2 regions of the Pseudoalteromonas sp. PPB1 genome follow, and region 1 is predicted to be linked to the other one. Evidence: riboswitches for the same ligand, from Rfam matches in the RefSeq annotation. Region 1 holds a riboswitch; the other holds the start of a gene.
What was found. Region 1 has a riboswitch for lysine ahead of dapA (4-hydroxy-tetrahydrodipicolinate synthase). Riboswitches for the same ligand answer to the same signal wherever they lie in the genome.
Positions count from the first base shown of each region.

Region 2: it holds a riboswitch for lysine, as region 1 does, so the genes downstream of both, lysC (lysine-sensitive aspartokinase 3) here and dapA (4-hydroxy-tetrahydrodipicolinate synthase) in region 1, are expected to answer to the same signal.

Region 1 is NZ_JACEQV010000008.1:59,284-65,870, reverse strand. Features, by position in the region: gene IY568_RS10045 (response regulator) at 1-950, opposite strand, end outside; lysine riboswitch at 1,125-1,301, shown strand; gene dapA (4-hydroxy-tetrahydrodipicolinate synthase) at 1,415-2,311, shown strand; gene IY568_RS10035 (2,3,4,5-tetrahydropyridine-2,6-dicarboxylate N-succinyltransferase) at 2,322-3,062, shown strand; gene IY568_RS10030 (PLP-dependent decarboxylase) at 3,062-4,267, shown strand; gene IY568_RS10025 (succinylglutamate desuccinylase/aspartoacylase family protein) at 4,270-5,382, shown strand; gene IY568_RS10020 (hypothetical protein) at 5,733-5,936, opposite strand; gene IY568_RS10015 (phospholipase A) at 6,106-6,587, shown strand, end outside.
Region 2 is NZ_JACEQV010000007.1:144,178-150,764, forward strand. Features, by position in the region: gene IY568_RS09335 (hypothetical protein) at 1-184, opposite strand, end outside; gene nhaD (sodium:proton antiporter NhaD) at 342-1,589, shown strand; lysine riboswitch at 1,707-1,880, shown strand; gene lysC (lysine-sensitive aspartokinase 3) at 1,965-3,311, shown strand; gene IY568_RS09350 (DUF924 family protein) at 3,402-3,932, shown strand; partial or broken gene IY568_RS09355 (sodium-dependent transporter) at 4,115-5,439, shown strand; gene IY568_RS09360 (hypothetical protein) at 5,680-6,468, shown strand; gene IY568_RS09365 (hypothetical protein) at 6,471-6,587, shown strand, end outside.

The DNA of each region.
Region 1 (6,587 bases):
AGGCCTTTCTCTCTGGCCAACAGACGATAAGTAGCAACAGGCTGACCCAGGGTATCGGTCAGCCTGGCCGGGTGACAATTTAACTCTGGTTGCTGTTCGTCAGACAAGCGATTGTAGTCCTCCACAGACGCGATCAGCGCCTTCAGTTGCTGGGCCGCTTTATTCGCTTGGGCAAGGTAGCTGTCACGCTGTGATTCCTGATACAAATGCAGATACCCCAGCACGGCCTGCAAGGGTGTCCGCAATTCATGACTGGCACGGGCCAGAAACATGGCGCGACTTTGATTAGCATGTTCTGCTTTGAGACGTGTTTGCTGCAAGCGGTCTATCGCGCTGGTGATACTGCGTTCCATGGGGAAGAATATCCACTTAATCTCAGCGAGCAGCAAAGCCAACCCCAGTAACCACATTAGCAGCTGCAGGTTTCTCAGTTTCTCAAGCTTTTCATTGGTGAACTGCTCAAACAACAACACCGCATGATCTAAGTCCTGCAACAACAGTTGAGAGCGGGTATGGATCTCCTGGATCTGATCCAAATTAGGCTGATTGGCAACCCCGGACAACAACGCCACATATTGTCTTAGTTGCTTGTCCAAATCACCCGGCTGCGCAAAATACCATTGATAAAGCTCTGCATTCAGGTGCTTGTATTGCTCGCCATCGCGCAGGAGCAAAAAATCATGGTTCGCTTGCATAAGCTGCAGCGCATTGTTCAGTGCCTGACGATCTGCCGTCACATTGTGTTCGCGCATGATGATGACATACTCCAGATGCAATGCCGCCTTTTGCGACAACATGCGCTGCATACCTGCAACATTGATCACTCTGGCAACCTGCTTTTGCTGCTCCAGCAGATACAAGGTCAGGCCCGTCGTCATCGTCAACACCAGCAACATGATCACCAGCGCGACCAGGTACTTCAGGCGATAGCGTGTAACCAGATTGTCCAAATTATCCCTCCCAAAAACCAACCAGATCATCCAGGCGCCAGACTCTTTCCCAGTTTAGATTAAATTTCAAACTTTTGCTGAGAGTGACTTGACACCCAGACGGCCAAAATGTTTCAATGCACCCGTACCCTATTTTATCCAGACGGCCATGCATCTAAAAAGTGTGGACGTCTTAGGGCTGGAAGAGGTGCGTTATTCAGGTATTTGAGTGGAGGAGAGCAAACTCCCGTGAAACTCAAAGAGGGGAATTAACGCCGAGAAGCACTGCGCTTTGCTTGCGTACTGCTTCGGGCGACTGGGTTGAATCCCAGCGACTGTCACCAACACATTTGGTGGAGAGCTTCTGGTCTTAGAAACAATATGGCCAGCAGCCTATTCTTTTTAAGTCCATTGCTCTTCGAATTTTAAACGGTTCGGAGTAGGACACTTTCCTGACTACCGGACCAGCAAGAAGTTCGGTAGAGATGAAATCACACATTCAGTTATCTGATCAGTTATCTGACTACCCGTTATGGACGGCCCTTGTCACGCCTTTTGACGCGTGCGATCAGGTCGATTATCACAGTTTACAGCAACTCGTTGCTCAGCAAGTTGAGGCTAACAATGGTATTTTACTGCTTGGCAGTACCGGAGAAGGCCTGGCCCTGACTCTGCCCGAGCAGAAAAAAATCGTTGAGTTTGTCTGTGCACTTGCGCCTCAGGTACCTATTATGGTTGCCGTCGGCGGCATCAATCTGGCTGCTCAGCTGGAGTGGGTCGAGTTTTGTAATACCCAAAAGATCGACGCGCTGTTGCTCGGCTCCCCATTATACGCCAAACCCGGTGTTGTTGGTCAGACCCATTGGTTTGATACGCTACTCAGTGCAGCAAACGTCCCCTGCATGATCTACAACGTACCAGGACGTAGCGCCGTTGCCATTGCACCTGAAGTGCTAACGAATCTGGCACATCATGACAACCTGTGGGCGCTCAAAGAAGCCAGTGGTGATATAGCCACGTTTGAAGCGTTTCGTCGCGCCTTACCCAGCCTGGCGATATACAGCGGTGATGATGCATTGCTGCCTTACTTTGCACAGGCAGGCGCAGCCGGATTGGTGTCTGTGGCATCGAATGCCTGGCCCAGCCAAACTGCCGAATTTGTCCGCCGTGCGCTCAGTGGCACCAGCCCTAACCTATTCACCACCTGGGCCGATGCCATCAGCAGCCTGTTTGCCGTTGCCAACCCTATCCCGGTAAAGACACTGATGCATTTACAGGGCACGCTGACGACGCCCCATCTGAGGCCACCACTCACACATCTGGAATTAACCAATCATGCGGCACTGAATGCTGCGAACGAACAGATTTTATCCTGGAATTAAGAGGCTCCCTATGACCTGGTCAACACTATTAGATAATTTAGAAAATGGTTCACAACGTGCTGCAAACCAAGACGAACACGGCAACTGGCACGCCAATGTCGAAGTCAAAGAAGGTATTCTGGCTGCTTTCCGTGCCGGTCAAAATACCGAATACCCGGGTGGTTTTGTAGACAAAGACAATCTGGCTCCCCGTGGTTTTGCCGCCGAAGATGCCGTCCGTATGGTGCCCGGAGGCAGCAGCGTACGTCGTGGTGCTTATGTTGCTTCTGGCACTATCATTATGCCACCAGCCTATGTCAACATTGGCGCATATATCGATACCGGTACTATGGTCGACAGCCATGCACTGGTTGGTTCTTGCGCCCAGATTGGTAAAAATGTGCATCTAAGTGCTGCTGTTCAGATTGGCGGCGTATTAGAGCCAGTCGGTGCCAGCCCGGTCGTTGTTGAAGACGATGCGTTCATTGGTGCAGGCTGTGTGCTGGTTGAAGGCGTAGTCGTAAAACGCGGTGCAGTGCTGGCACCGGGTGTTCGCCTGTCTGCCAGCATTCCAGTGTATGACTGTGTGAATGAGCGGACCCTGGAAAAAGGGGAAGCCATTCCGCCTTTTGCCATTGTGATTCCGGGGTCGCGTCCAGCATCCAGTGACTGGGCCAAAGCACAGGGGCTGAGCATGTCCTGTGCACTGATTGTGAAATACCGTGACGAACAGAGTGATGCGTCGTTAGAACTCGAAGAGGTACTACGCTAATGACCACACTGAGTACGCCACTGCGTGAGCAACTGACTGCACTGTGCCCTGATCTGGACATCCCATTTTTCGTCTACGACCTGGATGCACTGAGCGCACATGTTAATCACCTGACCACCCAAAACGTGGTCAAGCTCTGGTATGCCGTTAAAGCCAATCCGTTATCCCGTGTCCTCAAAACACTGGACACAGCCGGCTTCAACTTTGACGTTGCCAGCCGGGGAGAGCTCACACAGGTATTGGCCCAGGACATTGCGGCCGAACGCGTACTCAACACCGGGCCGGCCAAGTCCCCGGCCCAGATCCAGCATTTTCTCGATGCTGGTGTCACCACCTTTGTTGCTGAAAGCCTGAATCAGGTGCGCTGGCTGAACGACGCAGCACAGCAGCATCAGCTGACGCTAACTGTGCTACTTCGCGTGCAGCTGCGCTGGCCAGCAGGAGACAAAAATCCACTTGGCGGCGACAGCCTGACCCCATTTGGGCTCGGCTGTGACCAATGGCAGCAACTGACTTTACGTGACTACCCTGCACTGGATTTTGCAGGTCTGCATATTTTTCAATGGGGTAACATGCTCGACGCCACCAAGCTGGCCAGCCTGTGGCAACAAATGGTGCCCCCACTGACTGAGCTGAGCCAGCAGCTGGGTATGACCCTGAGGATCTTAGATCTGGGTGGCGGATTAGGGGTGCCTTACGAGTCAGGCCAGCAGGCACTCGATTGGGATCAAGTCATCGCTAGTCTGGCCAAAATTAAAGCCGAAGCAGGCGTGCAGGAATTATGGATGGAGCTGGGTCGCTACGCCGTGGCGCAGTGTGGCTACTACCTTAACCCGGTGGTGGAACAAAAATGCAATTACGACGAACATCAGCTCATCCTTGCAGGTGGCATCAACCACCTATTGCGACCGGCCGTGACCAGTCAGGCTTTTCCGGTGCAGGCACTGCGTGCATCTGATACTGCTCAGCGCCAATATCATTTACATGGCCCATTATGTACAGCCCTAGATCACCTTGGTTCGCATAGCTTGCCTGACGATCTCGACTATGGCGACTGGCTGGTATTTGACCAGTGTGGTGCCTATGGCTTCACAGAAAGTATGCCGTACTTTCTGTGTCATGAGCTGCCCGCAGAGTACGTTTTCACTCAGGGCCAATTGTACTGTATTCGTCACAGCGAAACCGCCGACTATTATCTGAGGTAACTATGAACACTATCACACAGCAACATATTCAGGTTGGTGAAATCGCCAATGGCCTGCCTTTGACTATCCCGGTCTACCGTTTGCAAGGTAATGGCACAGGTCCGAGCGTCTACATTCAGGCCAATATGCACGGCGCGGAGGTACAAGGCAATGCAGTGATTTATGCACTGCTTGAACAATTAAAGCACCTCACTCTGGCGGGTGACATCACTCTGGTGCCCTATGCCAACCCGATCGGCTGTAATCAAAAATCGGGGGAGTTTACGCTGGGACGATTTGATCCCATTACCGGCATGAACTGGAATCGCATGTACCATGACCACAGTGATCAGGTACAGCGCTGCCTTGCTGAGCACGGTGAAGCTTCCGATGCGGCACTTATCGCTGCCTTCCGCGAACAGCTGTGTCAGGCAACCGATGCGTTGCTTGATGCGCCAGCACATACATTAACAACTGGCAAGCGCATTGCACTCACATTGCAGAAGCTGGCACATCAGGCTGATATTGTACTGGACCTGCATACTGGCCCTATCTCGGCGAAACACTTATATTGCCCAGAATACGCTACAGACAGCGCGCGCTATTTTGACATTCCTCATGTGCTGCTGATCCCCAATGAATTTGACGGTGCGATGGATGAAGCCAGTTTCTGCCCTTGGTGGCAACTCAGCACAGCCTTAAAGGCACAAGGCCGAGACTTAGCCGTGCCCGTTGAAGCCTTCACGGTCGAATTAGGTTCACAGGAAAAAATTGATCTGGATGAAGCCGTGCATGATGCCAACAGCATCCTCAGCTACCTGACACACAAAGAAGTGATAACAGATGGCAACCATCAACCAAAGAACATCAAACGCTACGCCTGTGCACTGAAAGATTACCTGACCTTCTATGCGCCCATGGGTGGCATGGTGGAGTATAAAGCACAGCTCGGTGAACACATCAAAGCAGGGGAATGCATTGCGCGAATTTTGCGCATGGAGCAGTATTTATCGGAAACGCCTCTGCATAGCCTCACCTTGACACAGGATGCCATTGCGATCTTGCATTTTGCCTCAGCCAGTGTCAACCAGGGTACTGAATTATATAAATTTTTCACAAATTACTATGAACTATAGTGGATTCATACGAATTGGTCGGGATCCAGGTTGGATGACGACAGAATGAAGTAACGATTGCGTGAGAGTAGGTGAGCAAATCCTCACTTGCTAAGGTGGGGCGGCAACCTAAGTTGCCGCCGGCCTTTTTATCCCAATTTGCTTAATTAACTGTCCCATTTTGAGGCGAGAAAATATAGTCAATAACGCCGCTCCCGCGTCCTGCTATCGCTGAGGCACCTTCGTCCCTATAGGCGAGGCAAAAATTAGCGAACTTATACCTTAGGTAAAGATTCTAAATGAGAAATTTCTAACACAGATAGCGCCATATTTGCTCCGTCAAATTGAAGACGTATTAAATGAAATTGGTATTAATCTGGCATGCAGATCTCAAAGCGGCCAGAATAACAATCTCGACCAGTCGGACACCCAAGGAACACCGCGGTATCACAACCTAGTGATTCACAAGCCGGATGGCCCGATGCACCACCAGCTACATGCGGTGTCTGAGCCAGGCCCAGTTGTTGGTTATTGCTCAGTTGCTTAATACTTTTTTTGTTCAATGATATTTTCATTTCAATCTCCTTTTATGCAGTGTGCCTAATTAACCTAACGCCAAGTTGAACAAAAATCAATCAACCACTCCTTGACTAAATATATTGCTGACAATTTTGCCCTTCTTAGTTTTTTCTTTGCCATGATACTATGATGATAATTTGCTTTTGACTAAGGACTGCACTGCCTATGAAACTCAGGATACTCGCTTTTTTATCTTTACTGGCCCCTTCTGCCCTGCTCGCCAATGAACAAAACGCGAAGGACGATCTGGAGTTGATAAAACAATGTGTGCTGAATGAGATCATTGCGGGTGATCAACAACAAACGATTGAGCAGCTCAAACTCTACTGTCAGAAGCTGCAAGAGACACGCCTCAGCAAACTGGATCGCCGCATGGCACGAGAAATGGTCACAGAAAACAACCGCAATGTGCTGACACCGCACAATCGCAACTACATTCTGCCCGTGACTTATGTAAAAAACCCCAACTCTCGCCCCTTTGATGGCTTAAAGGCCATTCAGGAAGAAGAAGGGGAGCCACTCGACCACATGGAAGTCAAATATCAAATATCGATGAAAGTGCCCCTTTATCGCCATTTTAAAGACAAAGATCAGGCGGTGTATGTCGGGGTCACATTGCAGTCCTATTGGCAGCTATACAACAAAGA
Region 2 (6,587 bases), on a different contig from region 1:
CCTGGTTTAGTAACCGATTGGTTTCTCTATAAATACGTTCACTTGACCAGTTTGGGTTTTTCAATTTGATGATGTTTTGCACATCTTTTAGGCTGAAATCGGCCATCTTAAAGCGTTTAAAAAGCAGCTCCAGGACGCCCCAGTGTTCATTCAGCGTATTTAATACTTTTTTGGCTGGGATCATAGCTTTCCAGTGTGTATCAATTTTGTGACGGTATCAGGTAAGAAAATTGTCATAATGTGTAACTACTCATGGCACAGTGTGCTGCTAAGTGTTAGACTCCGCGCCGATTACGTTACTCTTCACAATTTTTACTTTTAATTACAGGTTGTTTACGCATATGGTCACGCCCATTATCCTAACCCTGATAGCGGTCGCTTTTGTGCTTATCGTTATAGAGGATATTATCCATGTAAACAAGGCCAAAACGACCCTTTTTTTTGGCACTTTATGTTGGATTATCCTATTTATCTCTCCGATCCATGGCGAAAGCTCAGAAACTATACAACATCGGCTCGATCACAACATTCTGGAAATCGCCACATTGTGGTTATTCCTGATGGCTGCGATGACCTTTGTTGCTTACCTTAATTCCAAAGGTTTTATACAAAACATTGTGCATCGTGTGATGCCAACTCAGATCAGCGAACGTAAAATGATGTTCCTGGTTGGCGGTTTTGCTTTCTTGTTTTCTTCGATTTCTGACAACATTACTGCGACACTTATCTCGCTCGCTGTGGTCATGTCACTCAAACTCGACCCAAAAAAGCTGATTAAGTATGCCACACTGATCATCTTTAGTGTTAACTCAGGCGGTGTATCGCTCATCACCGGCGATGTCACGACACTGATGATTTTCCTGGCTGGCAAGGTCACCATTCCCGATCTCCTGCTGCTGGTTGCGCCTTCGATTGTCAGTGTGTTGCTGCTGGCTACGCTGTTGTCCATTGGCATGAAAGATCAACTGGTATTCGAAAAGCAAGCACTGCGTCGGATAGAGAAAACGGACATTACGATTGCCGTTATCTTTATGACTACCGTACTCACCACGCTGTACCTGAGCGTGCAATATCAAGTCCCACCTATGCTGACTTTCCTGTGTGGCCTGTCGGTGATGTTTTTGATGGCGCAGTTTCTGATGCGCAAGAAAGACGTCAACAAAAAGATCATCGATTATATTCGTGAGATAGAGTACGACACTTTGCTGTTTTTCGTCGGTGTATTGTTGCTGGTTGGGGCACTGAAAGAGGTGGGTGTCCTGAATATGTTTACCCAGTTGTATGAATTCATTGATCCTCAGTATGCCAGTTACCTCGTTGGCCTGATGAGTGCTGCGGTAGATAACGTACCTCTGACGGCTGCGTTGTTAAAGGCGGACATTGTCATGAGCCCTCAGCAGTGGCTGACTTTTACTTATGCAACGGGTGTCGGTGGCTCCATGCTGATTATCGGCTCTGCCGCGGGGATCATTGCCATGAGTAAAGTAAAAGCACTAACTTTTACTAGCTACTTAAGAATGAGCCTGTACTTGTTAATTGCCTATACGGCGGGCTATGCGGGCGCCTATTTTATGGGGCAATTTATTTAAATTTTGGTGACAGGGACAATTTTGTGCTTGACACCTAGACGTCTAAAAGATACCTTTTTCAAGCCCGCTTAAAATGCGGGCTTTTATTTTGCCAGGATTCAGTTAAACCCCGGCAAAATAAACAGAAGAGGCGCGATGCTTAGGTAGCTGATGTGAGGTGACGATTACCCGTGACCATCAGTGAGGGAAGTACTCGCCGAGAAAAGTCAGGTTGCGTCAGCGTGATTTTTCGGTCCTTGAGGTTGAATCCTCGGGACTGTCACCGTTTTCAGGTGGAGAGCTTCTGGCAGAGGTCATTTCTTTATGGTTAGTCCATCCTATTGCCAAGTTCTCCTTATTGATGTTGATCACCCAGTGTGATCCCAAGGAGATAAAATGAATTCCCAGTATGTCGTTGCTAAATTTGGTGGCACCAGTGTTGCAAACTTCGAAGCCATGCAGCGATGCGCCACGATAGTCCACGATGATCCGAATGTCCGTGTTGTGGCCGTGAGCGCGAGCGCCGGTGTGACGAATCACCTGGTAACCCTGACGCAGCAAAAAGTCGACGCAGAGGCACGCCAGGCACTGTTTCAGTCTGTTATGGATATTCAACAGAGTATTCTGGCATGTCTAACGCTCGATGCTGATCTGGAAGCGGGGTTTAATGCAACACGGGATGCCTTTCACGCACTTGCTCAATTACCTGCGCTGGATGCACAGCAGTGTGACGAAATGCTGAGTTTTGGAGAGCGCTTTTCATCTTATCTGTTTACTCAGGTACTGAGAGATTTAGGGGTCGCCTGCAGCCGATTTGATGTGCGACAGGTGCTTAAAACGGACCGCCAGTTTGGTAAGGCAGTGCCAGATATTGACGCAACACGTGAAGCCGCCGAGGCTCATTTAATCCCCTTATTGCAGGAGCAGGTGGTGGTCACGCAAGGGTTCATAGGCAGTGATAATCAGGGACAAACCACCACGTTGGGACGTGGCGGATCTGATTACAGTGCGGCGCTACTGGCTGAGGCAATTGCAGCACGCAGTGTACATATCTGGACGGATGTCGTAGGTATCTTCAGTACAGATCCGCGTTTGTGCCAAAAAGCGCAGCCAATTGCCCGGCTGAGCTTTGATGAAGCCGCAGAAATGGCAACCTTTGGTGCTAAAGTGCTACATCCTGCAACGATATTACCTGCCAGCCGCAGCGGAATATCAGTGTTTGTGGGCTCAAGTAAAGACCCGCATGCTGGTGGCACCTGGATTGAAAAGAACAACCGCTCGGAACCTGGGATCCGTGCAGTTACACAACGTAAGAATCAGATCCTCTTAACACTGAAGAGCCCGGAAATGCTACTTGCAAGTGGTTTTCTGGCACGTATATTCACCATTCTGAGTGCATATAATATTTCGGTTGATTTGGTAACCACTTCTGAGATTAGCGTTGCATTGACGCTGGACAATGCGCCAAATGCCGCACGCCCCGAGCTGGCGCAGGCTTGCCTGGATGAGCTGGGAGAGTTTTGTCAGGTCAGTGTCGAAAACAATTTGACACTGGTGGCTATGATAGGCTCTGAGATCCAGCTGCGTCATGGTGAAGCGAGTCTGATGCAGGTACTGGCAGATTTTAATATTCGCCTGATCTGTCACGGTGCAAGTCGCCATAATCTGTGCTTTTTGGTTGAGCAAACGGAATCGGATGCAGTTGTGCAGGCGATCCACAGCCGATTACTGGAAGCGGCATAAGATAGGGAACTGGTAAGTCAGACTGGACACTTTATCGGGAGCGGGTAATACTCGCTCTGATACCGAAATCAATTACTCACAGGTGTGTCCATGGAATATCAGGAAATTTATCAGTTCTGGTTTGTCGAATGTCAGGAACAGGATTGGTGGCAAAAGTCGATACAGTTCGACAATAAAATCACGGCGCGGTTTGCCCACATACACCAGCAGGCTGTGGCCGGAGAATTGGCTGAATGGCGAAAGACTGCGGTGGGCGCGCTGTGTGAAATCATTGTACTCGATCAGTTTTCGCGCAATATGTTCCGCGACACGCCGGCAGCGTTTGCCAGCGATCCGCTGGCTTTGTGTTTAGCGCAGCACGCCGTTGAAAAAGGGTTTGATCAGCAACTAGAGAAAACCCAGCGCACCTTTTTGTATTTACCCTACATGCACAGTGAAAGTCTGAGCGTACATCAGCAGGCGGATGCCTTGTTTAAATCATTACCAAACTATGAGTTTGAGCTGGCGCATAAAAAAATCATTGAACAGTTTGGCCGTTACCCCCATCGCAATGCCATTTTAGGGCGTGAGTCGAGCGCTGAAGAATTGGCTTTTTTGAAAACCCCTGGTTCGAGTTTTTAAGCTTTGCTGAGCTGTGCTTTCGAGCTTGCTGTACCAGGTTAAGGCCGACAGGCCAGCTCTGTTCTGGGGGCATAACCCTTGTCACTGTTGGCTGTTCCGATTTGCCCGAACTGACACTCGCAATTTGTTTACAAGTGCGTATAATCGCCAGTCTACAACAATAATTAACTTGGCATTCGATTATGGCTCAAGTGCGTGAAGGTTTTCAAAGCCGTCTGGGCTTTGTGTTAGCGGCAGCCGGTGCGGCAGTCGGACTTGGTAATATTTGGGGATTTCCCACTCAGGCAGCGAACCACGGTGGTGGCGCGTTTTTGCTGGTCTACTTTATCGTCATATTCTTACTGGCATTACCTGCTTTGTATACGGAGTTGTATCTGGGTCATCAGGCGCAAGCCAACCCCGTGAAAGCGCTCAAGCAGGCGTGGCAGGAAAGGCAGCCTAAAATCGGTGCGTCTGCAGGTTACATCGGTCTTGCCGGTGCCATTGTTATGCTCAGTTTCTATTCTATTGTTGCTGGCTGGATGTTGGCGCATTCTCTTGAGCCGCTCGCACGTTTGGCTGGCTGGGATGCCGCCAGCCAATTTTTGTCGGGTGATTCAACCTTACGGAACTTTATCTTTACCCCTTTGATGCTGCTGTTGACCGCTGCGATTATTTTGCAGGGGGTGAAATCCGGAATTGAGGCCTGGTCTCGCCGTTTAATGCCGCTATTGCTGCTGTTGCTTGTTGCCTTGATTGCTTACATGGGCACGTTAGAAGGCGCTGCGGCAGGCTTCAAAGCCTATCTGGTGCCAGACTTCAGCAAAATTGGTGATCCTGAATTAATCATTGCAGCAATGGGGCAGGCATTCTTTTCTTTGTCCCTGGGCGTAGGCTGCATGATGATTTATGGCTCTTATCTGAAACCAAATGAGAACCTGCCTAAACTGACTTTCAGCGTGGCAATGCTGGATACTGGCGTAGCATTTCTGGCTGGGCTATTGATCATCCCGGCTTTGTTTATCGCTCAGAACAATGGGGTTGAAGTTTTTCAAAATGGTAAACTGGTTGGCGAAGGTAGGCTTATCTTTGCGATTCTGCCAGAGTTATTTGCGACCATGGGCGAGATTGGTTTATTCGTCGGGTTGACTTTCTTTGTGCTGATGTCGATAGCGTCGCTGACTTCAACCATTTCATCCACCGAAATTCCGGTGTCATTTTTGGTCGAAAACCACGGTTTCAAGCGCTCACAGGCAACTTGGATGGTGACTCTGGTGCTGTTCGTCTGTTCAGGCACCATTATCATGAATTTTGATTGGTTATTTGGTCTGGTCATACAGGTATTCACCCAATATCAGCTGCCATTGATGGGCCTGTTCTACTTTATTACTGTCGGTTGGATATGGCGTCGTGGTAACCAGCTTGCTCTGGAGTGCAGTGGAAAAATGTACTGGTTTGCCCAGTATGTGCGCTTTGTTTGCCCGGTGCTGATGACTGCGTCTTTGCTAATGTAGCGTTCTTTAAGTAACAGTGGCAAATTGAGCTCTGAATAGCCCGGTATTGCCGGGCTTTTTTGTATTTAAACACATAGGGTTAGTGTTTTATTCAATCGAGTAGTGACCAATTCAACCGCACGCTAGAAACAAATGCAACTTTGATCGCGATTAGTTGCTAAGCCGCTTCAACCTGTATATCTTGTGACGTTAATGTATCAATTTGATGAATCTTGTTTATCAAATTGATGTGTATTCATAGGAACAAGGATAAGATGGAAAACTGTGTAGTCAGCGGGAGGCTTCCCCCAAAAAGCCCTCAGGATCCGGTGATTAGTGAAATTAACTGGTTTATCAACAACATTTATCAGCCCGCATATCTCAAATATCAAAAACTTAGCAAGTTGACCCGCACTATCAGTGCAAACTCGGCCATTCTTGCTTTTGTATTTTTGAGCTATTTTGGGCTGAATGCGGCATTCCCAAAGCTCAACCTGTTTGCGATACAGACACTCCATGATGGTTATGATCTCAACATGGCCATTGTGTTAGGCCTGCCCGTATTTCTCGTCGCATTGATAGTGTGTACACGTCAAAAGTTGCACCTGCGCCATCTTTGCTTAGCAATAATTTTAGGCCCAAGATACAACCCTAAATTTGCATATCGTAAAGAGAATTTGCTTCATACCTTACCCTTTTTGCAAGTTGTTTTGTTTTTGTCATTGTTCCTATTTTGCTTTACACCGCAAATGGTTGCGGTTGCGGGAATAATAAACGTGATTATCTTTGTTGGCACTTATATGGTTAATCGGCTGTTCGGATATACCTCTGCAACGACGCGAAATCAAATCATGATTCATAACCTTAAACGATTGCAGCGAGAGTATGAAATAGCGAGCTTTAACTGTGGCAGGTTTGAGCTGGAGCGCGTGCAGGCAGACGCGTTTGCGAGTTTATTCCAACTGGAAAAAGACAATGTAGCGCGACTGGATAAAGAGATCATGGGTGACCATTACAAAGTCCATGACAGCGCATTTAATATCATTAAAGGGTTAAGGAAGTAGTAATGAGTGAAGGTTATGTGTTTGATTTAAACCGGGCTGAATTCAATGATGATTTTAGTTCGTCAACTGGCAGTGGAGAGCTTTGGCAGGTATATGCCAGGCAACAGCTGGTTAGTAAC